DNA from 3 places in the Lactococcus sp. NH2-7C genome. Region 2 is predicted to be linked to each of the others. Evidence: riboswitches for the same ligand, from Rfam matches in the RefSeq annotation. Region 2 holds a riboswitch; each other region holds the start of a gene.
The links. Region 2 has a riboswitch for magnesium ahead of mgtA (magnesium-translocating P-type ATPase). Riboswitches for the same ligand answer to the same signal wherever they lie in the genome.
Positions count from the first base shown of each region.

Region 1: it holds a riboswitch for magnesium, as region 2 does, so the genes downstream of both, QJV49_RS12240 (FtsW/RodA/SpoVE family cell cycle protein) here and mgtA (magnesium-translocating P-type ATPase) in region 2, are expected to answer to the same signal.
Region 3: it holds a riboswitch for magnesium, as region 2 does, so the genes downstream of both, QJV49_RS03455 (ABC transporter permease subunit) here and mgtA (magnesium-translocating P-type ATPase) in region 2, are expected to answer to the same signal.

Region 1 is NZ_CP124538.1:2,450,606-2,458,402, forward strand. It holds gene QJV49_RS12225 (TetR/AcrR family transcriptional regulator) at 11-544, opposite strand; gene QJV49_RS12230 (YhgE/Pip domain-containing protein) at 707-3,106, shown strand; gene QJV49_RS12235 (metal-sulfur cluster assembly factor) at 3,292-3,624, shown strand; M-box (ykoK) riboswitch at 3,931-4,092, shown strand; partial or broken gene QJV49_RS12240 (FtsW/RodA/SpoVE family cell cycle protein) at 4,475-5,675, shown strand; gene QJV49_RS12245 (LCP family protein) at 5,706-7,004, shown strand; gene rpsN (30S ribosomal protein S14) at 7,103-7,372, shown strand; gene liaF (cell wall-active antibiotics response protein LiaF) at 7,540-7,797, shown strand, end outside.
Region 2 is NZ_CP124538.1:223,608-231,404, reverse strand. It holds gene thiE (thiamine phosphate synthase) at 1-101, shown strand, start outside; gene QJV49_RS01090 (teichoic acid D-Ala incorporation-associated protein DltX) at 291-422, shown strand; gene dltA (D-alanine--poly(phosphoribitol) ligase subunit DltA) at 450-1,949, shown strand; gene dltB (D-alanyl-lipoteichoic acid biosynthesis protein DltB) at 1,949-3,172, shown strand; gene dltC (D-alanine--poly(phosphoribitol) ligase subunit DltC) at 3,216-3,455, shown strand; gene dltD (D-alanyl-lipoteichoic acid biosynthesis protein DltD) at 3,445-4,731, shown strand; M-box (ykoK) riboswitch at 4,793-4,962, shown strand; gene mgtA (magnesium-translocating P-type ATPase) at 5,219-7,797, shown strand, end outside.
Region 3 is NZ_CP124538.1:725,511-733,307, forward strand. It holds gene QJV49_RS03445 (LCP family protein) at 1-12, opposite strand, end outside; gene QJV49_RS03450 (ABC transporter ATP-binding protein) at 41-838, opposite strand; gene QJV49_RS03455 (ABC transporter permease subunit) at 856-2,613, opposite strand; M-box (ykoK) riboswitch at 2,670-2,839, opposite strand; gene arcC (carbamate kinase) at 2,939-3,910, opposite strand; gene aguA (agmatine deiminase) at 3,935-5,035, opposite strand; gene QJV49_RS03470 (APC family permease) at 5,046-6,407, opposite strand; gene ptcA (putrescine carbamoyltransferase) at 6,423-7,445, opposite strand; gene QJV49_RS03480 (LuxR C-terminal-related transcriptional regulator) at 7,678-7,797, opposite strand, start outside.

The sequences.
Region 1 (7,797 bases), 370 kb from region 2:
GAATCGTTTTTTAATTAATGAGTTCAACTAATAGATTAGCAATTTGAGTGGGTGTTTCTTTTTGTTTTCGACGAATCCACGATTGAGTAGTTCCAAAAATAGCATTAGCATAGTAGGTTGTCGCATAAATTTCCCCTAATTTTCCTAATTTAAGATGTTTAGATTGAGGGAAAAAGGAACTTTGAATGAGTTCTTTGAGTTTTTGCAACATAAACTGGTGGATTTCTTTGCTGCCATTTTCTGAAAGAAGAGCAGCATAGATTTGGTTTCCTTTTAGAAATTCAAAAGTTTCAAGCATCGTTGCATGAATATTTCCATTATTTTTTTCAAAGACATATTGAATAGTCTCAAAAAGTCGACGTTGATAGGCTTCAATCATGTCATATTTATCTTGATAATGAGTATAAAAACTACTACGACTAACTTTAGCTAATTTCACAAGTTCAGTCGTTGAAATTTGATCAAACGATTTCTCGCCTAAAAGTTGAATCATTGCATCTCGTAATTGAAGTTTTGTACGATCTTTTCTGCTGTCATTGGACATTATAGAGGGACCTCCGTCCTTTTTGGAATGTAAGTGCTTTATTTAGACACATTTAAAGATATGTCCAAAATTCGATGGATAATAATTGTCAAATTTTCTAAAAAGTTTATAATACGTATTGTAACAGTTTTTGGACGTGTTGTCCATATGAAAGGGGAAAAGATGTTAAAAAAAGAATGGCAAGCTATTTTAAAGCACAAATTTTTTATTATTGTTATTATCGCATTAGCACTTGTACCAGCAATTTATAACTATATTTTCTTAGGCTCTATGTGGGATCCATACGGTAAACTTAATGACTTACCTGTGGCGGTCGTAAATTTGGACAAGACGTCTGAATTGAATGGAAAAAAATTTAAACTTGGTGATGATGTCATTGCTGAAATGAAAAAATCTAAGGATTTAGATTATCATTTTGTTTCAGAAGATAAAGCTTCTAAAGGGATAAAAAAAGGTGACTACTATATGGTTATCACTTTCCCAGAAAACTTTTCGGAAAATGCTACGACATTAATGAATAAGAAACCCAAAACAGTTCAGTTAAATTATCAAACAACACGTGGCCATAACTATATTTCATCAAAAATGAGTGAAAGTGCAATGAACCAACTGAAATCAGAGGTTTCTAAAAATATTTCACAAACTTACACAAAAGAAATTTTTGCTAAACTTGGTGATATGAAATCAGGAATGAAAGAAGCGTCTGACGGGTCAAATAAATTGGCTGACGGAACTTCATCAGCATTGAACGGTTCAAAAGAATTAAGTAGTAATTTGAATACTTTATCTTCATCCAGTCTAACTTTTACTGACGGCGCAAATAATTTGAATTCAGGCTTAAATAAATATGTATCAGGAGTGAATCAAGCTGCCAATGGTGGACAACAACTTTCTTCTGGTGCTGACCAATTTGTTAGTGGAACGCAACAATTAGCAGCAGGTACACAAACTTTGGCTGATAAATCAAAAGAGCTGTCAGCAGGAATTTCACAAATTTCTCAAGGGTCAGAAGCGGTGAGTCAATTGCAATCGGGTGTGCAACAACTATCCGAAGGCTTAAGTCAATTGGCTCAAAAAACAACTTTATCCGAAACTCAACAGCAAAAAATTAGTGCTGTACAAAATGGTCTTACTGAATTAAATCAGGAGTTACAAAAAAATACGATTGACCCAAATTTGGCTGCCAATATCCAAAATAACTTGGAAGGTCTTGGAGCTACGGTCACAAATCTAGCTAATGATCAAGTGGTAGCCTCTAAGGCAGCAGTTGAAAGTACTGTGACTTTTAAAACTTTAAGCGAAAGTCAGAAAACAGATATAAGAAATGCATTAGATAATTCTGTTGGTGCTGGAGCAGTTCAAACCGATTTACTATCATTAAATAAGAATATTAAAGGAGTCCAAGACAGTCTTACAAGTCTACTACCAATGTTTGGAAAAATTGCTGATCTTAAAACATTAGTTCCAGGCGCAAGTCAAATAATTGCTGACCTTTCAGGTGGTCTGAACGAAGTAAACACTAATGTAAACACAAAATTTATTCCTGGTATCAATCAGTTAAATGCTGGTTTGACGAATTTTAATGACCAGTTAACTTCTGGAAGTCAAAAATTAACTTCTGGTTTTGCCCAATTTGCTGACGGAGTTAATCAAGCAAACGCTGGCGCTCAACAATTAGCAAGTAAATCAAAAGATTTACAAAGCGGGACAATGCAATTAGTTTCTGGATTGTCACAATTACAAGCGAATGGTTCAACTTTAACTTCAGGTTCAAATCAATTGGCAGGGGGTGCTCAACAAATTTCCTCTGGTTCACAACAATTGGCGAATGGAGGTTCAAGTTTAACAAGTGGGTTGGGAACGCTAAATACAGGTGCTAATAACTTGTCAACAGCTTTAGCCAAAGCTGATAATACTCTGTCAGCAACTAATAATTCTAATGAAAATGCTAAAAAAGTTGCTGCACCATTGAAACTTAAACATACGGATCATGATAATGTACCAGAGAATGGTGCAGGGATGACACCATATATGATTAATGTTGCCCTCTTTATCGGTGCTCTTGCGACAAATGTTGTGATTGGAATTGGTTTCTCAGGTGAAAAATGGAAATCTGGTCGCGAATTTATGTTGGCTAAAATTGGTACGAATGGTTTGGTAGCACTTTTACAAGGAATCATCGTCTGGGGAGCAGTTGCTCTTCTTGGCTTGAGACCAAATCATTTGTGGGAAATGTTGTTGTCAGTACTTTTAATCAGTTTCGCTTATATGGCAATCAATACTTTCTTCTTAACGGCTCTAGGTAAGATTGGTGAATTCCTTATGATTGTAGTTTTAGTTCTGCAACTGGCGACGAGCGCAGGAACTTACCCCTTACAACTGGCACCTAAAATATATCAAGTCATCAGTCCTTGGTTACCAATGACTTATGGTTTAAAAATGTTACGCGAAACCATTGGTTTGAATGGAGCAATTTTACCAGAAGCAATTCTATTTGTGGTTATTATCGCTCTCTTTACTTTCATGTTAAGCTTCTTCAAGAAATTCTCGCGTTTTGCATAAAATAAATTACTGACAGAAAATGTTATGAATAAATTTTTTCTGTCAGTAATTTTTTATCTAGAAATTTTAAAATAAATTTGGTAAAATAAAGCTGTAAAAAGAATTTGACAATTTGGATTTGTCCTAGAAAGCACATTCGTTCAACTTTTAAAGTTTTGCTTTTTATGACAGCCTAAGGAGATAAAATGGCAGATAAATACACAGAAGAGCAAGTGAATGAAATCAAGGACAAAATTCTCTCTGCCCTTGAAAACGTCATTGACCCAGAGCTTGGGATTGATATCATCAACCTCGGATTAGTTTATGAAATTAGCTTTGAAGATAACGGATTTACAGAAATTAAAATGACATTGACAACAATGGGATGCCCTTTGGCTGACCTTTTGACTGAACAAATTCATGATGCTTTGAAAGAAGTGCCAGAAGTTGGTGAAATCAAGGTGAACTTGGTTTGGTATCCAGCATGGACAGTTGATAAAATGAGTCGTTATGCCCGTATTGCTTTGGGAATTCGATAAATATAATAAAAAAACTCCTTAGTCATTAGTGACGAGGGAGTGTTTTATTTATTAAGGAAATTCATTATTCAATTATGAGCTTTTTGTCTGTATATTTTAATCTTTGGTATTTTATTTTAAAAAAAATATTTTTTTTCTTAGTTCTAATTTCTAATAATTTAGTAATAACAAGAGGTTTAATCCAATAAAAAACATTTAATTTAGGTAACTCATTTGTTATTTGACTAAAAGTATAGGTCGTGTTATAATTTTTTTGCTTAGGAAATATTTTGAAAATTTAATTTAAGCAATTTTGGTTAGAGATTTTCTAACCATCGGTAGGTGAGGCTACCACAGGGATACGGGTTGCTGCCGCAGAGTCGTGGAGACACGATGAGAGGGCCAACAGTTCACGTCGAAAAAAGAAGGCGTGAAATAGTGCAACAACATCGCCCTGCGGAGTTAAAGCTTGAACGATACTGGGTACTTTTAGTTCACTTGATAGTGTATCTTATTTGAAATAATACCTTGTCTACGTTCAACCGACGTAGGCAATTTTTTTATTAAAAAGGAGGTGGTGAAAATGGAAGCACAGAATAACAGTGGCTCAGACCCCGGGAGCTGTAGGAAAAAAGATACGATGAAAGTAGATGACCATTTTTATCACTTCAATCTATTCTAGCTCTCTGAGTCGGAGTTGTACAATCAAAATCTACTATAAATCAGAAATTGAGGTACATGCCGATGGAAAAAATATTGACTCATACAATAATAAAAAATAAAAAAATGAGGGAGAAAAAGTTATTAATTAATTTGCAAATAGAAACACTCTTCCAGTTCATTTGGAAGATTAAAAAAAGGGGATTGATTCATGGATAAAAAAATTACCAAAAATAATTTTTTAGATTTATCTATTTTGATTCCTTACTTGATTCTTTCAGCTGTTGGATTACTCATGGTGTTTTCAGCAACTGTCCCCTATCAAATTAACCGGGGGCTATCTCCTTATCGATTGGCAATTTCTCAAGGAGTCTTTATAATTATAAGTTTTGTGGCTTTAATTATTATTTATCGAGTAAAATTAAGAATTATAAAAAATGAAAAGATTTTAAAAATAATTTTTCTAATTATTATCTTGCTGATGATTTATTCAAGGGTTGGCCCTAATACATCAGCGAATGGAGCACATGGGTGGATCCCTTTACCAGGAATTGGAACCATTCAACCCGTTGAATTTGCTAAACTTTTTACAGTTTGGTTTCTTGCTTCTATCTTTTCTAACAAACAAGAAGAGATTGAGAAAAATGATATTCAGGCAATTTTTAAAGGCAATAATCTCGTAACAAAAGTTGTAGGGGGGGGGGCGATTTCCGATTATATTACTAATGATTGTGGAACTCAGTATGCCCAATTTAGGAAATACGGCAATTATTGGACTCTTAGCCTTGATAATGATTGGTGCAAGTGGAATTTCTTGGCGATGGTTTTCAGGTTATGGGAAGATGTTGCTTACGATTAGTCTTAGTTTTTTGCTCTTTCTTTTTATCAGTGGAGGCGATTTGATTCCAGGATCTTATATTAATGCTCGATTTAAAGCATTCGTTAATCCTTTTACTGACTTGGCTTCTTCGGGTCATCAACTTGCTAATTCATATTATGCGATTGTAGATGGTGGCTGGTTTGGAAGAGGACTGGGGAATTCGATTGAAAAACAAGGATTTCTGCCTGAAGCTCATACAGATTTTATATTTTCAGTAATAGTAGAAGAATTGGGAATCATTGGTGGAATTATAATCCTAGCTGTCATCTTTTTCATGATTACCCGAATGCTCTTGGTAGGGATGCGGGCAAAAGATCCATTTAATTCAATGATTTCAATTGGTTGTTCATCTTTCTTGCTGATACAAGTTTTTGTCAATTTAGGTGGAGCAATTGGTTTAGTTCCAGAAACAGGTGTCACTTTTCCCTTTTTATCACAAGGTGGATCCTCATTTTTAATTTCAACTTTGACAGTAGGACTTGTTTTGAATAGCTCAGCTGACGAAAAATTAAAGAGTTTAAATAAGTTATAATTTTTAATAAAAGAAAGAAGTATTCTTGATATGAAAAGAAAAAAAGTCAGGCAGAAGAAAAAAATAAAACGCTCTAAAAAGATGTACTTTGTTCGTTTTATGTTACTTTTAGTTGCTTTAGTTTTGGTAGTTAGTGTGGTTCTTTATGTCCAAGCTGAGAAAACATTAACTAAAACTCATGTAAATACAAAAATAAAAAGTTCTAGTTTATCTGCAAAAAAACCACTAACTATATTGCTCATGGGAGTAGACACTGGAGATAATAGTCGGGGTGGAGCAGACTCATGGAATGGAAATTCAGATTCACAAATTATTTTAACATTAAATCCTCGGACAAAAACAACCACTATTATTTCAGTGGAACGAGATACGATGACGAATATTGAAGATTCATCTGGAGAGATTCAATCTACTCAAAAAATGAATGCTGCTTATCCTTTAGGATTTAATAGTGGTGGGTTATCATCTGCTGTCACTTATGCTATGAAAACCATTGGTAATCAAGTAGGGCTTAATCTTAATAATTTTATGATTGTTAATATGGACGGTTTAGTAAATCTTGTGAATGACGTTGGAGGTGTAGAAGTTGTTAATGATACTAATGGGTCAGATGTCTATCAAGGGACTGATTCAGGTAAAATAACCTTGCCTGGTTCAGATAAAACTGTAGATAGTGGAGCGATTTATATCTCAAATACAGAACCTGAATATAAAGCTTATGTTCCTTATCTTTCAGGAAATCCTAAGCAGTTAATCAACGGAGAACAAGCTTTAGTTTTTGCCCGAGATAGAGATACGTTAGCCAATGGGAATTATGGACGTGCAGCTCACCAACGAGAAGTTATGACAGAACTAATGAACAAGATGCTTAGCCTTAATAATGTTTTTAAATATCAATCATTTTTAAATGATATTTCATCAGATTTTAAGACGAACATTTCGGTAAATCTCGCTAATTTGACAGCACTTATGGCTTACAAAGATTGTCTTAACAAAGTAGTTTCTGTTCAATATCAAGGAGTAAGTCAAATGGTAGATGGTGGAAGTTATGAATTCATACCGAAAAATGTGGATTTGGCTATTCAAAATATAATGAGACAAGCCAACGATGAGTCAGTAACTGATAAGCTTGATCAAAGTGTCATTACTTATGAAAACTATTTTGGAAGTCAAATTGACCAGTATTATATGCCTTCTGCGTCGGTAACTATTAAAGGTAAAAAAAGTGAGACTTATGGAGTGGATACTAAAGGAAGTCTAGTAAAAATAAATAAGAGGAATGCTCAAGACTTTGTTTCAAGTCAAGGTGGAGCTTTAGTCGCTAACTAAAATAAGGAAAAATAAAATAATGTTAACCAGTTGACATTATTTTATTTATGAGATATACTTAACTGGTTAATTAAATTAATAAATGAAAGGATAATATTTTGGCGAAGAAATCAAAAATTGCTAAATTTAAAAAGCAACAAAAATTAGTTGCTAAATATCAAGAGCTTAGACAGGAACTTAAGAAAGAAAAAAATTATGAAGCTCTCCGAAAACTTCCTAAAGATTCTCACCCCAATCGAATGAAAATGCGAGATCGAATTGACGGAAGACCCCGATCCTACATGCGAAAATTTGGTATGTCACGAGTTAATTTTAGAAAATTGGCGCATGAAGGTAAAATACCGGGGGTTAAGAAGTCTAGCTGGTAGAAATCTTTTTGAAAAATCTTATGGGATATGATAAAAATATTTCTTTATTAAATAATTTAAAGAATACTTCGTTTTAATGAATGGAGTATTTTTTCTCTTTTTTGCTTAAGTAAAATTTAAGTCTTAAGTCCGAGAAAAAGTAAGCTTTTTTTTGGTACAATAGATTTATGAATAAAAAATTGAAAGCAATTTTTATTATAGAAATTTTTATTGTATTAGGATTGATTTTTCATGTGATTAGTACACCGCGTATGTGGGTAGTTCTAGCTTTAGCTATTCTCTTTACTGTCTTAGCGACCCGTTCTCGTGCGCGTGTATTACGTATCATAAGTTTCATTTTTTGGGCAATATCGGTAATGATTCTCTTCACAGTGGGATGGTTCTGGTTAGCAATTATCTTCCCTACAATTGCTTGTATCGTTTTT
Region 2 (7,797 bases):
TCTCAAAAATTGGTCTGAACGGAATTGCGGTAATTTCTTTGCTGACAGCAGCCGAAAATGCCAAAAAAATTGTTCAAAAAATTAAGCAAAAAATTAATTAAAAAAGAAGTTGTACCCCTTAAAAATACAATAAATAAAATGATTACGTTTTCTTTTGATTATATAAATTAAACTTACACAAATGTAAGTTTTTTTTCCTTAATAAATGTTATAATCAGAGTAATAAATGATATGAGATTAACGGACTATTCTAAAAACCTCTTATTACTTTATAGATAAAAGGAGTTCCAATGGACAAGAAAAAAGAAATTCGTCTATTTTTGGCTAAAACAATATTTTACTTTATAACTATATTAATTCTACTCTATCTTTATTCCTACAGTCATACTGGCGGTGCGCACTTTATTTATAATGAATTTTAGAGAGAATCAATCATTAGAGGGTTAATTATGAAATTATTAGAACAAATTTTTGAAATTGCAAAAAATGAACCAGACCTTATCGTACTTGCTGAGCGTGAGCAGAAATTTACTTATCGTCAATTATTTGCCGCGGTTTCACATATCTCAGAACAAATCAATGAACGCAATTTAAATCAGCGTCCAATCTTGATTTTCGGTAAAAACGATTTTATCACTTTAGCAGCTATGCTTGCGACAAATTTAACTGGTCACGCCTATATTCCTGTTGATGCTCACACTCCATTTGAGCGGACAGAAATGATTAAAACAGCGGCAAAACCAGCGGTAGTACTTACAACAGTTGAACTGTCAGCAGATTTTGAAGCACTTTTTACTGACAGAATTTCAGTTGAACTTACTGACCAGATTTTGACTGACAAACTTCCAGCACTTGATTTTTCTAAAGCAGTTTCTGGAAATGACAGCAATTATATTATTTATACTTCTGGAACAACAGGGGTACCAAAAGGTGTTGAAGTCAGTCATGATAATCTTGTGACTTTCACCAATTGGATGAACAATGATTTTATGAAAATTGAAAATAATCAAATCTTGTCACAAGCCCTTTACAGCTTTGATTTATCAATTTTCAGCTTGTACCCAAGTCTTACAACTGGCGGAACATTAATTTCTCTTTCACGTGACGAAACAACAAACTTCAAATTACTTTTTGAACGTTTGAATAAAACGGTCATCAATACTTGGATTTCAACACCATCATTTGTTGATATTTGCTTATTGGACCCCTCGTTCACTGAAAAAGAACACCCTCAATTAGTTCAATTTATTTTCTGTGGCGAAGAATTAACAAAGAAAACAGCAGAAAAATTACTGACAGCTTTTCCGTCAGCAAATATTTATAATACTTATGGTCCGACAGAAGCAACAGGAGCCATTTCATCAGTAAAAATTACGAAAGAATTACTGACAGAAAATGATCGTGTTCCAATTGGTTTTGCCAAACCAGGTGTTGACTTAAAAATTATGGATAAGGAAATCATCATTGTTGGTGATTCGGTAGCCAAAGGTTACTTTGAAAATCCAGAAAAAACTGAGCAAGCCTTTTTCACAGTGGACGGCAAACCCGCCTATCATACAGGAGATGCCGGTTCAATTTCCGCTGACGGAATGCTTCGTTACCAAGGACGAATTGATTTTCAAGTTAAATTTAACGGATTCCGTATTGAACTTCAAGATATTGAAGCCAATATTCAAAACTTAAAAGAGATTGAAAAAGCAGTAGTCTTACCGAAAACGAATGACCAGCATAAAGTCACCGCGTTAATTGCTTATTTAGAAACGGAAAAAACATTTGAAGACCGTGCAGCCGAACGCGCCTTCACTAAAGTACTCAAAGCTGAACTTTCAAAAACAATTATGGATTACATGATGCCAACTAAGTTTGTTTACCTTAAAAAGTTCCCATTGAATCAAAATGGCAAAGTTGACCGCAAGGCACTCGCCCAAAAAGAGCGAGGTGGCAACTAGTGCAACCCTATTCAACACCCTTTTACTTCTTGATTTTAGGATTTGCTTTAATTCCTATCGTTATCGCCCAGCTTCTGGGCAAAAAACTCATGTGGTATCAAGTCTTACTGACTATCGCTTTTCTTTGGCTGACATTTTCAGGAACAGTGACAATTTGGGCTTTAATCGGCTTCGGAGTCTTCCAAACTATTATTGTTAAATTTTACGAGTGGTACAGAGTAAAACAAAACAAGAATCAGAGTTTTGTTTTCTATCTCATCATTCTGCTCTCTATTTTGCCATTAGTGATTGTCAAAGTGCATCCGCTGCTTAATCCAGGACCAGGACCAGGTTCGATTCTTGGATTCTTAGGAATCTCTTACATTAGTTTTAAGACAGTGGCCATGATTATGGAAATAAGAGACGGACTGATTAAAGCTGTTCCTCTTAAAGAATTTCTTTACTTTCTCTATTTCTATCCAACGATTTCATCAGGACCAATTGACCGCTTCCGCCGTTTTGTTAAAGAACTCAAAGCGCCAGTTGTCACTGAGAAATACCTTGATTTATTAAATAAAGGAGTCTTTAGAATTTTCCAAGGTTTCCTTTATAAATTCATCATTGGATACTTGATTGACCAATATTGGCTACATGGTATTGCAATCTCTGCAACGATACATCCAAGCTTCTTGAATGTTTCCTCATCAATGTATGCTTATGGCCTCTACCTATTCTTTGACTTTGCTGGCTACTCGCTCTTTGCTATTGGTGTCAGCAATTTAATGGGATATGACCTCCCCCATAACTTTAACAAACCATTCTTAGCTAAAAATATTCACGATTTTTGGCAAAGATGGCACATGACCTTGAGTTTTTGGTTCCGTGACTTTGTATTCATGAGATTAGTGAAAACATTCATGGTCAAAAAATGGTCTAAAAATATGGTAACTATCTCGAATATTGGTTACCTTGCAAATATGTTACTCATGGGATTTTGGCATGGTTTAACTTGGTATTACATCCTTTATGGTTTTTACCACGCCATGTTAATGATTGGTTATGACGCATGGAAACGTCTGAAGAAGCGTAAAAACTGGAAAATTCCAGATAATAAATGGACAAGTGCTATAAGCATCTTCATTACATTTAATCTAGTATTTATCAGTTTCCTGATCTTCTCAGGAATACCAAATTACATTATTATGCACTGCATAGATCCACATTTCCCACTTCCTAACTTCTAAAAGTCGTTAGGCATACTATAAAAAAACATTAGGAGAAAGAAAAATGAAAGAACAAATTTTTGATATTATCGAAACCGTATCAGGCACAGACGAATTCCGTGAAGACTTAGACATGGATTTGTTTGAAGAAGGAATTCTTGATTCAATGAGAGCCATCATGCTCATTGTTGAATTAGAAGGTGCTTTTGATATCAGTCTTCCACCATCAGAAATGGACCGTGAAGATTGGAATACAGCAAATAAAATAGCAGCACGTGTTCAGGAAAAAAAGGATGAAAATTAAAATCTTTAGAGCCATTGGCCCATTAATTGCAGCTTTAGCCCTTGTTGGCTTACTGATATTTCTCCCAATAAATGTTGGTATGAAATACTCAAAAGACCAACTTGTTAAATTTGCTCAATCACCACTAAATACTCCAAGCTTTACAGGCTATTCAATTAAAAAACAAGCCTATTCAGACCCCGAGTTTTTACCAGTTCTTGGTTCATCAGAAATGGAACATGTGGATTCTTTTCACCCAAGTGCCTATTTCAAAAAATACAATTCTGGTTTTACACCATTTTTAGTAGGACAACCAGGAACAACTACTTTAACCCACTTTTTCTACATGAACTCTGTGGCAAATGAGTTAAAAAATCGTAAAATTGTTTTTGTCATTAGTCCACAATGGTTTTCAAAACAAGGAATTGTTGAAAGTGAATTGAAAAACTTTGTATCCAAAGGTGAGATTTACGGTTGGTTAAAAGAAGCAGACCCTAAAGCAAATACCACCACCCAACTTGCAAAACATTTATTAAGATTTAGATCGCTTAAATCTGAAGAGACGATTTATAATTCTCTAGAACGTCTAGCAGATAAAAAACCACTGACCACTCTACAAAAAATGACTGTGGCGACCAATCTTCAATTTTGGCGAAAAGAAGATTTACTCTTCTCAAGTGTTTCACAATTCACGGCACAACCTCTCGGACTTACGCCAAAAATTAATAAGTTTGCTAAAGAATTACCCCAAGATCCAACCTCTGAAAACTTAGAAAAATTAGCAGTTGACCAAGGAAAACATAGTTCAAATAACAATCCTTTTCAAATCAATAACCAAGTTTGGGATAAGAAAATAAAATCTAAATACAAACATCTTGAAAATTTTAAAAAGCATGTTTCCTATTTAGAAAGTCCAGAGTATCAGGATTTCCAACAACTTTTGAACGTATTTGCAAAAAATAATAATGACGTTTTATTTGTTATCCAACCAGTAAATGGCTCATGGTCATCTTACACAGGAGTATCAAAAGCAACACTCGAAAATTTCAGCTCTAAAATTAAAACACAATTGCGCAGCCAAGGCTTTTATCAAATTGCTGACTTAACAGATATGTATGACACGCCTTATGCCTCTGGAGATACCGTCCACTTTGGTACTAAAGGTTGGTTAGCCACAGACAAAGCGATTGAAAAATTCATGAAGACACCAAGCAAGGTCAACTATCATATTGATAATTCGTTATTTTTATCAAAAGATTGGGCAATGAATGGTGCAACAGAGTTTATAGTAAATTAAAAATAAAAAAGATTGACAAAAAAGAATATGTCAGTTATAATAATAAAGGTTATGTCTATGACATAATCGTCGGTAGGTGAGGCTACCGCAGGGATACGGGTTGCTGCCGCAGAGTCGTGGAGACACGATGAGAGGGCTAACAGTTCTAACAGTTCACGTCGACAAACAAGGCGTGAAATAGTGCAACAACATTGCCCTGCGGAGCTAAAGCTTGAACGATAGCTTGTAACTGATTCGCTCTATAGTAGTGGTATCTTTTTTGGAATTATTCCCTTGCCTACGTTTAAGTTTTGTAGGCAAGGTTTTTTATATTTAAAAAGGAGGTGAAAACGGAAATGGAATCCCAGAGTATTAATAGTCCCGAGCCTGATAGGCCGCAGATAATTAACGTGATAAGAGCAGCTTTCCGTTTTTATCACCTTCTTTAAAGTGCCTAACGTTTGGGACTGTACAGACAAAAATATTATAGAATATGAGGTACAGACCAATGAAAAAAATTAGAAAAACACTCGAAAACACAAAAAGAGCTACAACATTTGTAGATAACAATGAAATAAATGCAAGATTAGAATTTGCAAAAACTTCTACAAAAGAGGAGCTATTTCAAAAATTTAAAACATCAAATAAAGGATTAAGTGAAGAACAAGTAGAAATCTCTCGTGAACAATATGGAGATAATACGATTACGCGTGGTAAAAAAACTTCACTTATTAAACGGCTTTATCAAGCGTTCATCAATCCTTTTACCATTATATTGTTTGTCTTAGCATTAGTTTCAGCTTTTACGGATATTATCTTAGCAGCTCCTGGTGAGAAAAATCCCCAAGGACTCATTATCATTACTACAATGGTTTTAATCTCAGGAATTCTGCGTTTCGTTCAAGAGACTAGAAGTGGAAATGCTGCTGAGAATCTCTTAAAAATGATTACGACGACGACAAACGTTCATAGATTAGAATCAGGAAGTCAAGAGATTCCTATTGAAGAAGTTCTCGTAGGCGATATTATCCATCTATCAGCTGGAGACATGGTTCCAGCAGACCTTAGGATTATTCAAGCAAAAGACTTATTTATCAGCCAAGCCTCTTTAACTGGTGAAAGCGAACCAGTAGAAAAACTAGATTTAGCTACTGATGAAAAAGATGATTCAATCACAGAATCAGTAAACCTAGCCTTCATGGGTTCAAATGTCATTTCTGGTAGTGCTTATGGAATTGTAATTGCAACTGGAGATGCGACCATTTTTGGTGAAATGGCAAAAAGTGTAACCGAAGACTCAACTAAAACAACTTTTGAAAAAGGCGTTAACTCAGTTTCATGGGTCCTTATTCGCTTTATGTTAGTTATGGTTCCATTTGTCTTATTGATCAATGGTTTCACTAAAGGTGATTGGATGGAAGCCGCACTATTTGCTTTAGCAGTTGCTGTTGGTTTAACACCAGAAATGTTACCAATGATTGTGACAACTTGCCTAGCAAAAGGTGCAGTCACAATGTCAAAAGAAAAAACAATCATCAAGAACCTAAATTCTATTCAAAATCTAGGTTCAATGAATATTCTCTGCACTGATAAAACTGGAACATTAACACAAAATAAAGTAGTATTAATGCGTCATTTAGATATTCATGGGCAAGAAAATATTCGAGTATTAAGACATGGATTTTTGAATAGTTACTACCAAACTGGTTTAAAAAATTTAATGGATTTGGCAATTATCGAAGGAGCCGAAGCCAAGCAAGATAAAAATCCTGAACTGGGTGGTCTAAGTAGTAAATATACAAAAGTTGATGAAATTCCTTTTGATTTTGAAAGACGTCGGATGAGTGTTGTAGTAAAAAGCAATAATACTAATGGAGCGACTTCAAAAACTCAAATGATTACTAAAGGTGCAGCTGAAGAAATGTTAGACATCTGTACTTTGGTTGAAGATAAGGAAAATGTTGTTCCTTTAACTCCTGAACTCAGAGCATATATTCTAAAAAAAGTTGATGAACTTAACGAAGAAGGAATGCGCGTGATTTTAGTCGCTCAAAAAACAAATCCTTCACCAGTAGATACATTCTCGGTTCAAGATGAATCTGAAATGGTGTTAATGGGTTATCTTGCCTTTCTAGATCCACCCAAAGAATCTACAGCAAAAGCAATCAAAGCACTCAATAAATATGGGGTATCAGTTAAAATCTTGACTGGTGATAACGATAAAGTTACTCGTTCAGTTTGCAAACAAGTAGGACTTCCAGTTGATAAAACTATTTTAGGCTCTGATATCGACCAATTAGATGATAATGAATTGGCAAAGGTTGCCAAGGAAGCTTCTGTTTTTGCTAAGTTATCACCTCAACAAAAAGCCAGAATAGTAACAACACTTAGAAATTCAGGCAATAGTGTCGGCTATATGGGAGATGGTATTAATGACGCAGCAGCAATGAAATCATCTGACGTTGGAATTTCAGTAGATAGTGCTGTAGATATTGCCAAAGAGTCAGCTGATGTAATTTTGTTAGAAAAAGATTTAATGGTTCTTGAAAAAGGAATTATTGAAGGAAGAAAAACCTATGCTAACATGATTAAGTATATAAAAATGACAGCAAGTTCTAACTTTGGTAATATGTTCTCAGTTCTAATCGCTAGTGCATTTTTACCATTTATCCCAATGTTATCTATTCATATTCTCTTACTTAATTTAATCTATGATTTCTCTTGTACCGCTATTCCTTGGGATAATGTCGATGAAGAATATTTGGTTGTTCCAAGAAAATGGGATGCAAGTTCTGTAAGTAAATTCATGTTATGGATTGGACCAACCAGTTCCGTATTCGATATTACAACTTATCTCCTAATGTTCTTTGTGATTTGTCCAGCGACATTTGGACCATTTAGCTCTCTTGTTCCTGGAAGTACAGCATATATTGGATTTATCGCGCTCTTCCATACTGGCTGGTTTGCTGAATCAATGTGGACTCAAACCTTGGTTATCCATATGATTCGTACTCCTAAAATTCCATTTTTACAAAGTCGTGCTTCGGCTCCATTAACAATCTTAACTTTCATGGGAATCATTGGACT
Region 3 (7,797 bases), 500 kb from region 2:
ATGTGGAATCATATTAATTTTTCTTCCTTTCTTTTACCTACTAAAAATTTTTATTAACCTTAATTTCTGTCATGACTACCATTTCATTAGTAATTTCTTCAACAATACTTGAGATACTACTTATAGTTCTTTGATTTCTTGGGATATCAATATTGTAAACTTTCGCAATCCTCCCCGGATTTGAATCTAACAATATAATCCTATCAGACATTTGCACTGCTTGTTCTATATCGTGCGTAATCATTACAATTGATTTTGTGACAATTTGTTGACTTAACCACATACTTATAAGTTGATCTGACAGCTGTTTGGATGTTACAACATCTAAAGCAGAAAAAGGTTCATCAAGTAATAACAATGTAGGTTCTGCGGCTAAAGCTCTAGCAAATCCTACTCTTTGTTTCATTCCGCCAGAAATTTCTCTTGGATATGATTTTTCATTACCCTCTAGCCCAATCATTTTTATTAGGTTTTTTACTCTATCATTAATTTCATTTTTAGACATTTTCAAATTATTATCTATGCCAAACGAAACATTTTTATAAACATTTAACCATGGAAATAGAGCAAAATTCTGAAAAACCATACTAATGTTTGGATCCGGTTCTTTGATCTTTTTTCCTTCAAAGATGATTTCTCCATGACTTGGATGAACAAGACCAGCTAAACTTCTCAATAATGTCGATTTTCCTGCTCCTGATTGTCCAATAAGACTTACAAATTCCCCTTCCTTTACGGTAAAGTTTATATCTTTCAGAACTTGTATATATTTCTTTGATCTTTCTACTCCATAATCTTTGCAGAGTGAAGTGACTTTTATTAAATTTTTCTTTTCCATTCTTATTTCCTCCCTTTTTAATAATGGAATTTTTCTCTAGCATATTTGTAAAGTGGTTGCCAAACGAATATAATACACAATCCTACTACAGCACACATCGCCAAGGTACCAAGTGCTGATTTATCCTTAATCCCATCATTCACAGCAATATATTGCCCTAAACCGGTAACATTTATTGTTTCCTTACCCCACTGCAGGCTTTCCGCTGCTATATCTGCATTCCATGCTGCTCCCGCCGCATTTATGATAGCTGTTATCAAGTATGGAAACATTGATGGAATGAGATAGCGAGTCCACCACTTAAACTTGGATAATGGGAAAATTTTTGTGACTTCTTTTATATCATCTGGTATTGCTAAATACCCAGCAATAACATTGAAAAAGTAATACCATTGACAACCAACCATGATTAGCGGCAAAATCCACCACTCAAGTTGCTTATACCCTAAACTAATAAAAATTACTATGAATGGAGTATATACGTTTGAAGGAATTGACCCAATAACTTGTCCAATTGGTTGGATAAAGCTTAAGCGTATTTTGTTACTTGCAACCCACACCCCGAGAGGTGTAAAAATCGCTGCTGCTATAAGCATTGCTAATACTACCCTCAATGTAGTTAAAATCATTAAGTGAGGGATCATTGAAAAATCTTCATGGGGTAGGAATCTATAAAGTTTAATAGCAGAGATAACAACCGCATATCCTAACAGGATATACCAAATAATTGAAATATATTTTTTTACTTTCCCTAGATATTTAAAAATAAGATTTATCCTAAGAATATACCAAGCTCTAGGTAACTTAAAAATCCAGAAATCTTTTATTTTTTGAATCCATTTCACTAATATTTTTCCAAAATTAGATGGTTTTACTAAATTGTATACAATTGATTTTGGAGGATTACCTTGAGTTGTTCCTTCATCATAACGATAATAATAAGTAGCTTTAACCAAAGGTTGAAAAACTAAGAAATTTAGTATGACGACATTAATAATTAAAGCAATAACAGCGAAACCACAAGCTTTAAAGTCTGCACGATCTAATGCAACTTGAATATAAGAGCCAATTCCTGGCAAAATTAAAGTTTCAGACTTAGGGATTGCGACGGTAACCTGTTCACTTGCAACAATAGCAAACCATGCTGCTGACTGAGATATGACAAGATTCCATAATAGGCCCGGAATTGAATATACAAATTCAAGACGCCAAAATTTTTCCCAAGCATTATATCGAAATTGTGATGTTACTTCTTTCAAATCTTTGGGAACTACTTCCATTATTTGGTAAAGTGACAACATGATGTTCCATGCTTGTCCAGTAAATACTGCAAAAATGGCAAGCGCTTCAGCTCCCATTACATTACCTGGATATAATCCAAGTAAAAATGCAGTAGTAAATGTCATGAACCCTAATAAAGGAACTGATTCTAAGAAATTGACCATCGGCAAAATAATTCTTCTTGCAGTTTTAAACTTAACTGCCAATACACCACAAATAACAGAGAATAAAATTGACCACATCATTCCCACAATCATGCGAAACATTGTTCGCATTGAAAAATAAGCAAGGTTTCCAATAGATAAAAAATCGTGCATTTTCTTGACATCATCCACTGAACTTTGAGACGGTAACGATGAAAGGGGTTGGTTAATTGTTATTTGCGTCACAATAAGAATAAATGCAAACAAACAAATAATACCAATTAAAATAAAATCACCCATAATAGATTTTACTTTTGGTTGTTTTGTATCAAGATATTTTCTTCTTGACATAAAAAGCCTCCTTTTCATATAAAGGGAGGCTCTCAAAATCAATAGATTATTAGTCTATTTAATCACGACATTTGAGTTTTGGCTTTCTGAGACGTAAGAAATGATATTTCTAGTTATCTTGGAAAAGCCTTGATTCGACTAGTCCTGCTTTACCCATTATTGTCTCTCGACAGTTTTGAGCGATAACCTATGTTCTTCAGAGTAACCTCACCTAATATGATTAGTTTTTATTTACTACAAAAAAAGTATAGCACTAGCTATACTTTTTGTCAAATTAAAATGGGCATCCTATGTAAATTTCTTTTTATTTCAAATTTGAAATAAATTATTTTGAAAAAAATTTTAAAATTAAATCGGGGACAATCCGTGTTCCTGCTCCAGTTTTGACAAAGTTTTCCACATTTTCAAGTGAAGTAATCGTGGCTTGTTTACCAGTATTTTCGACAAAAGCGACAGCTGCTGCCACTTTTGGTTTCATAGAACCTGGCGCAAAATAACCTTCTTCTAGATATTGATGCATTTCGCTAACTGGTACTATTCCTAGAGCTTTTTGATTGGGTTTACCAAAATTTAAAAAGACATCACCGACAGAGGTAAAAATAACTAGTTCATCAGCATCAACAAGTTCTGCTAATTTTGCTGCCGAAAAATCTTTATCAATTACCGCTTCGACTCCTTGATATCCCTTATTTTTTTCAATAACAGGAATCCCTCCGCCACCAGATACCGTGACCAAAGCTGATGATTCTAACAATGGTTTAATTGCGTTAGCCTCAACAATTTTGAGAGGTAAAGGTGAAGGAACTACTCTTCGGTAACCTCGTCCAGAATCCTCAATCAATTTCCAATCTGGATATTGAGTCTGAATATTTTTAGCCTCTTCTTGGCTATAAAAGGGCCCAATAGGTTTTGTCGGATTTTTAAAAGCCTCATCATTAGCATCTACTACTGTCCTTGTCACTACAGAAACAAAAGGAACTTCAGACATTCCATTATTCGCAAGAGCCTCTGTAAAAGCTTGGGCCATCCAATAACCAATTTGTCCTTGAGTCATAGCAACAGCTGTATCAAGTGGCATTGCCGGATTTTTAACTGAATTACTTTCAAGTTGTTGCAAAAGCAAATTACCAACTTGAGGTCCATTTCCATGAATGATAACCATTTCAACATCATTGTCTTTTATTAAAGGCATCAATTGTTCGGCAGTCTTATTAAGTGCCATAGATTGTGCTTGCGCTGTAGGGTCGCTAGTTAAAATAGCATTCCCCCCTAGAGCAACTACAATACGTTTTGCCATCTTCTGTTAAATCCTCTCTACACCTTATTTGGCTTTAGGCTGTTGTTGAGTAATACAATGGATATTTCCTCCACCATAAACTACTTCAACAGTGTTTACACCAACTATTTCACGGTCTGGAAACATCTCTTGAACTTGTTTTAATGCTAGAGCATCATTTTCATCACCATATTGTGGTACGATAACTCCTTTGTTTGTAATTAAAAAGTTCATATAAGAAGCAATACAAATATCTCCATCTTCACGTGGCATGGTTCCTTCAACTGTATCAATTCTAAATTGTTTTTTAATCGTTACATTTTTAGCTGGACAAGTCAATTTATGAACTTTAAGTTGGCGTCCTTTAGCATCTTTCATTTGGCTCAAGCGTTTATAGGCATCTTGGGCAGCTTCATAAAAAGGTGATTTCTCATCATCAGTATAAATACATGCAACTTCCCCTGGTGCTACGAAGCAAGCAACATCGTCTACGTGACCATTTGTTTCTTCTGGGTCAATTCCATCCCCAAGCCAAAGAATTTTTTCAGCATTCAGATGTTCTTTAAGTTTATTTTCAATGTGCTCTTTGCTCATGTGAGGATTGCGTCCTTCAGACAAAAGGCACATCTCAGTGGTCAAAACTGTTCCTTGACCGTCAACATGGAATGAACCTCCTTCAAGAACAAAGTCATCGGTCCGATAAGAGTCAACACGTTCTAATTCACAAACTTTTTGTGCCACTAGATCATCTTGGTCCCAAGGAAAATATAGACCATCAACAAGTCCACCCCAAGCATTAAAAGTCCAATCATTTGCTCGAAGTTCACCCTTATCATTAATAACAAAACTTGGCCCACAGTCACGGACCCAAGAATCGTTGTTAGAGACTTCAAGCACACGTACATCAGCGGGTAATTGATAACGAGCATTTTGATATTGCGCTTGTGAAACTAACATTGTTACTGGTGTAAATCTACTGATTGCTTTAGCGACATTAGTAAAGGCAACCTGAACAGGTTTCGCTCCATCACGCCAGTTATCTGGACGTTCGGGCCAAATCATAAAAATTTGATCTTGAGCTTCAAATTCACCAGGCATCCGAAAACCATCTTCTTTTGGTGTTGTACCAATAATACGTTTTGCCATTTTTTCTCTCCTATTTTTTTATTTTTTTAAATTTAATAATTAATTCACCAATCACAATAAAAATAATTGCGCCAATTGTAATCGGTAATTGTTCTATCAATGATGCCTTATCATATTGTAAGGGGATGGCTGTAAAAATTAGTGATATGATAATAATAATCATTGGTAAGGCCATGTATCCTTTCAAGATTCCGTCACTACCACTCACTCTAAATGGACGTGGAGTGTCAGGGTCAATCTTACGTAATTTATAAAATGCGGGGAAAACCGGAATATAACTCAATAAAAATAGAACCAAATTTAATGAGAAGAATGACCAGAACAAATCTTGATTGGGTAATAAAGGCGCAATCACTACAATAAGTGTAGCTACAATCCCATTCATCAAAGCTGCACCCCAAGAAATTCCATTAGAAGCACGTCTTTTCGAAAAGAATTTAGGCATGTCACCATTATCAGCGGCATAACTAGCAATATTATTAACTCCTTGCGACCAAGAAACCATATTACCCACTAAAGTCAGCATAAACAAGAAAGCAATTAAACTAATGAACCAACCTGTTGGTGTACCTAGCATCACTTGGAAACTATCTACTAATCCCGAACTTGTTGATAATTTATCGGTTGGAATGGCAACACCGATTCCAAAGGCCGAAAACATATAAATCGCTGCAATTACAATACCACCAATGATGATTGATTGTGGGATTTGTTTCTTAGGATTTTCCATACTGTCAGCAAAAGTACAAATGACTTCAAACCCCAGTAAGTTAAAAATGATTACTGAGATAAATGATAGACTATGCAAATCAAAACTTGGAAGTAATGATGCTAAAGTATAATGGTTTGCTACTCCCTTAGTCAAAGCTGAATAAACTCCTAAGGCTCCTAATGCTAATGCTAAGAATACCTTAATTACCGCGCCGCCATTTAAAATCCAAACGCTATCACTTACTGGATATAAACTAATCAAAACAATAACCCAGATGAAAATTAATTCAATTAATAGCGAAATACCTGTGTTTAATTGAAAACCAAATATTGTATGCAATAAATCAGGACAAAGTACAGCAAGTGAAGCCATCCATAATGGGAAGTTTACCCAATAAAACCATGAAGCACGCGCTCCCCAACGATGTCCAAAGGCTTTTGTAATCCAATCATAAAGTCCTCCTTCACCAGTATAAGTTGTTCCGAGTTCAGATGTAATTAGACCATAAGGTAAGAGAAAAGCAATGATGAGAACAATCCACCAAAAGAACTGCGAGTTACCAATAGCAGCAACCGGTGCTGCTGCTTCGGCAACAAAAACAACACAAATGACAGAAAGAATAGCACTAAAGAGACTAAATTTTTTCTTTCCATTTTCCATAAATGATACACTTTCTTATTTGGCTAAGTAAGCCTCTAACTCAGCCTTAGCTTTCGCTTGTGCTTTCAAATCATAAGGATTTTTTTCAGCATAATCAGACATCAACCAAACAAGGAGGGCACGAATTGAAGTCAAGCGATTTTCGGCTTCGTCAAAACAAATTGAGTTTGGACCATCGATAACCGCATCAACAACTTCTTCCCCTCTTGAAGCTGGAAGACAATGCATAAATTTTGTATGTACTCCCGCTTTTGCCATCATCTCAGGTGTCACTTGATATTTAGGGAAGAAAATTGCTAGACGTTCTTCTTCTGATAGTTCTGCATCATACAAACCGTACCAAACATCTGTATAAAGGAAATCTGCACCGACAATTGATTCTTCATCGTCTGTTACTTCATAGGTACCACCAGAAACCTCACAATTTGCAGCTAATTTTGCTTGATGTTCTTCATTAAGTTGGTAGCCTTTAGGTCCAAAATGAACAAAGTGCATTCCCATTTTAGTTGCGATTAGACCTAATGAGAAACAAACTTGAGTCGCATCCCCGACAAAGACAACTTTACAATCTTCTAATTTTTTACCGGCTGGTAAATGTTCAATCATTGTAGTCAAATCACCGACTTCTTGTGTTGGGTGATTATAGTCTGACATCCCATTAAGAACTGGAATTGTTGTATGTTTTGCAAGGTTATTAACTGATTCATGACGATCAACACGTGCCATGATGACATCAAGCAATCTAGAAAGAACTGTGCTTGTATCTTCTATTGTTTCATGACCACCGAGTTGAATTTGACCAGGTGCTAAATATTCTGCATGGCCTCCTAATTGAGTCATAGCTGTTTCAAAGGAAACACGAGTACGAGTTGATGTTTGTTGGAAAATCATTCCTAATGATTTGTTTTTAAGAAGTGGTGGATAGTAGCCATTTTTAATCGCTGCTTTGATTTTTAAGCCTAGTGTTACAATATCAAGAATTTCTTCTTTAGTGTAATCTTCTGTTGTGATGAAATCACGTTTGTTTGTTGTTACCATTTCTTTATTCCTCCTGAATAAAATAGTTATTTGACTCCCCTCTTGGGAACGTTTTCAGTATATCAAGAGCAAAAATATAAAACAATCAACTCTAGGATTTAATCTTTTATAAAAGCCGAAAACCCTTTGATAGCAAAGGGTTGAGTAAAAAGGTTTAGGAAGGTTTAGAACTATTTTAACCGCTTTCTTAATCAAAATAAAAATAAACTCCATTAAAAATGGAGTTTTAGGATTATTGAGTAAGCTCTGATTTTTCAAACGCTTCCCAGACTTCGCAAACTTCTGAACGTTTTTCAACTTGTAGTTTTATAAAAATATTGTGAGTGTGGGTTTTGACTGTTCCTAGAGAAAG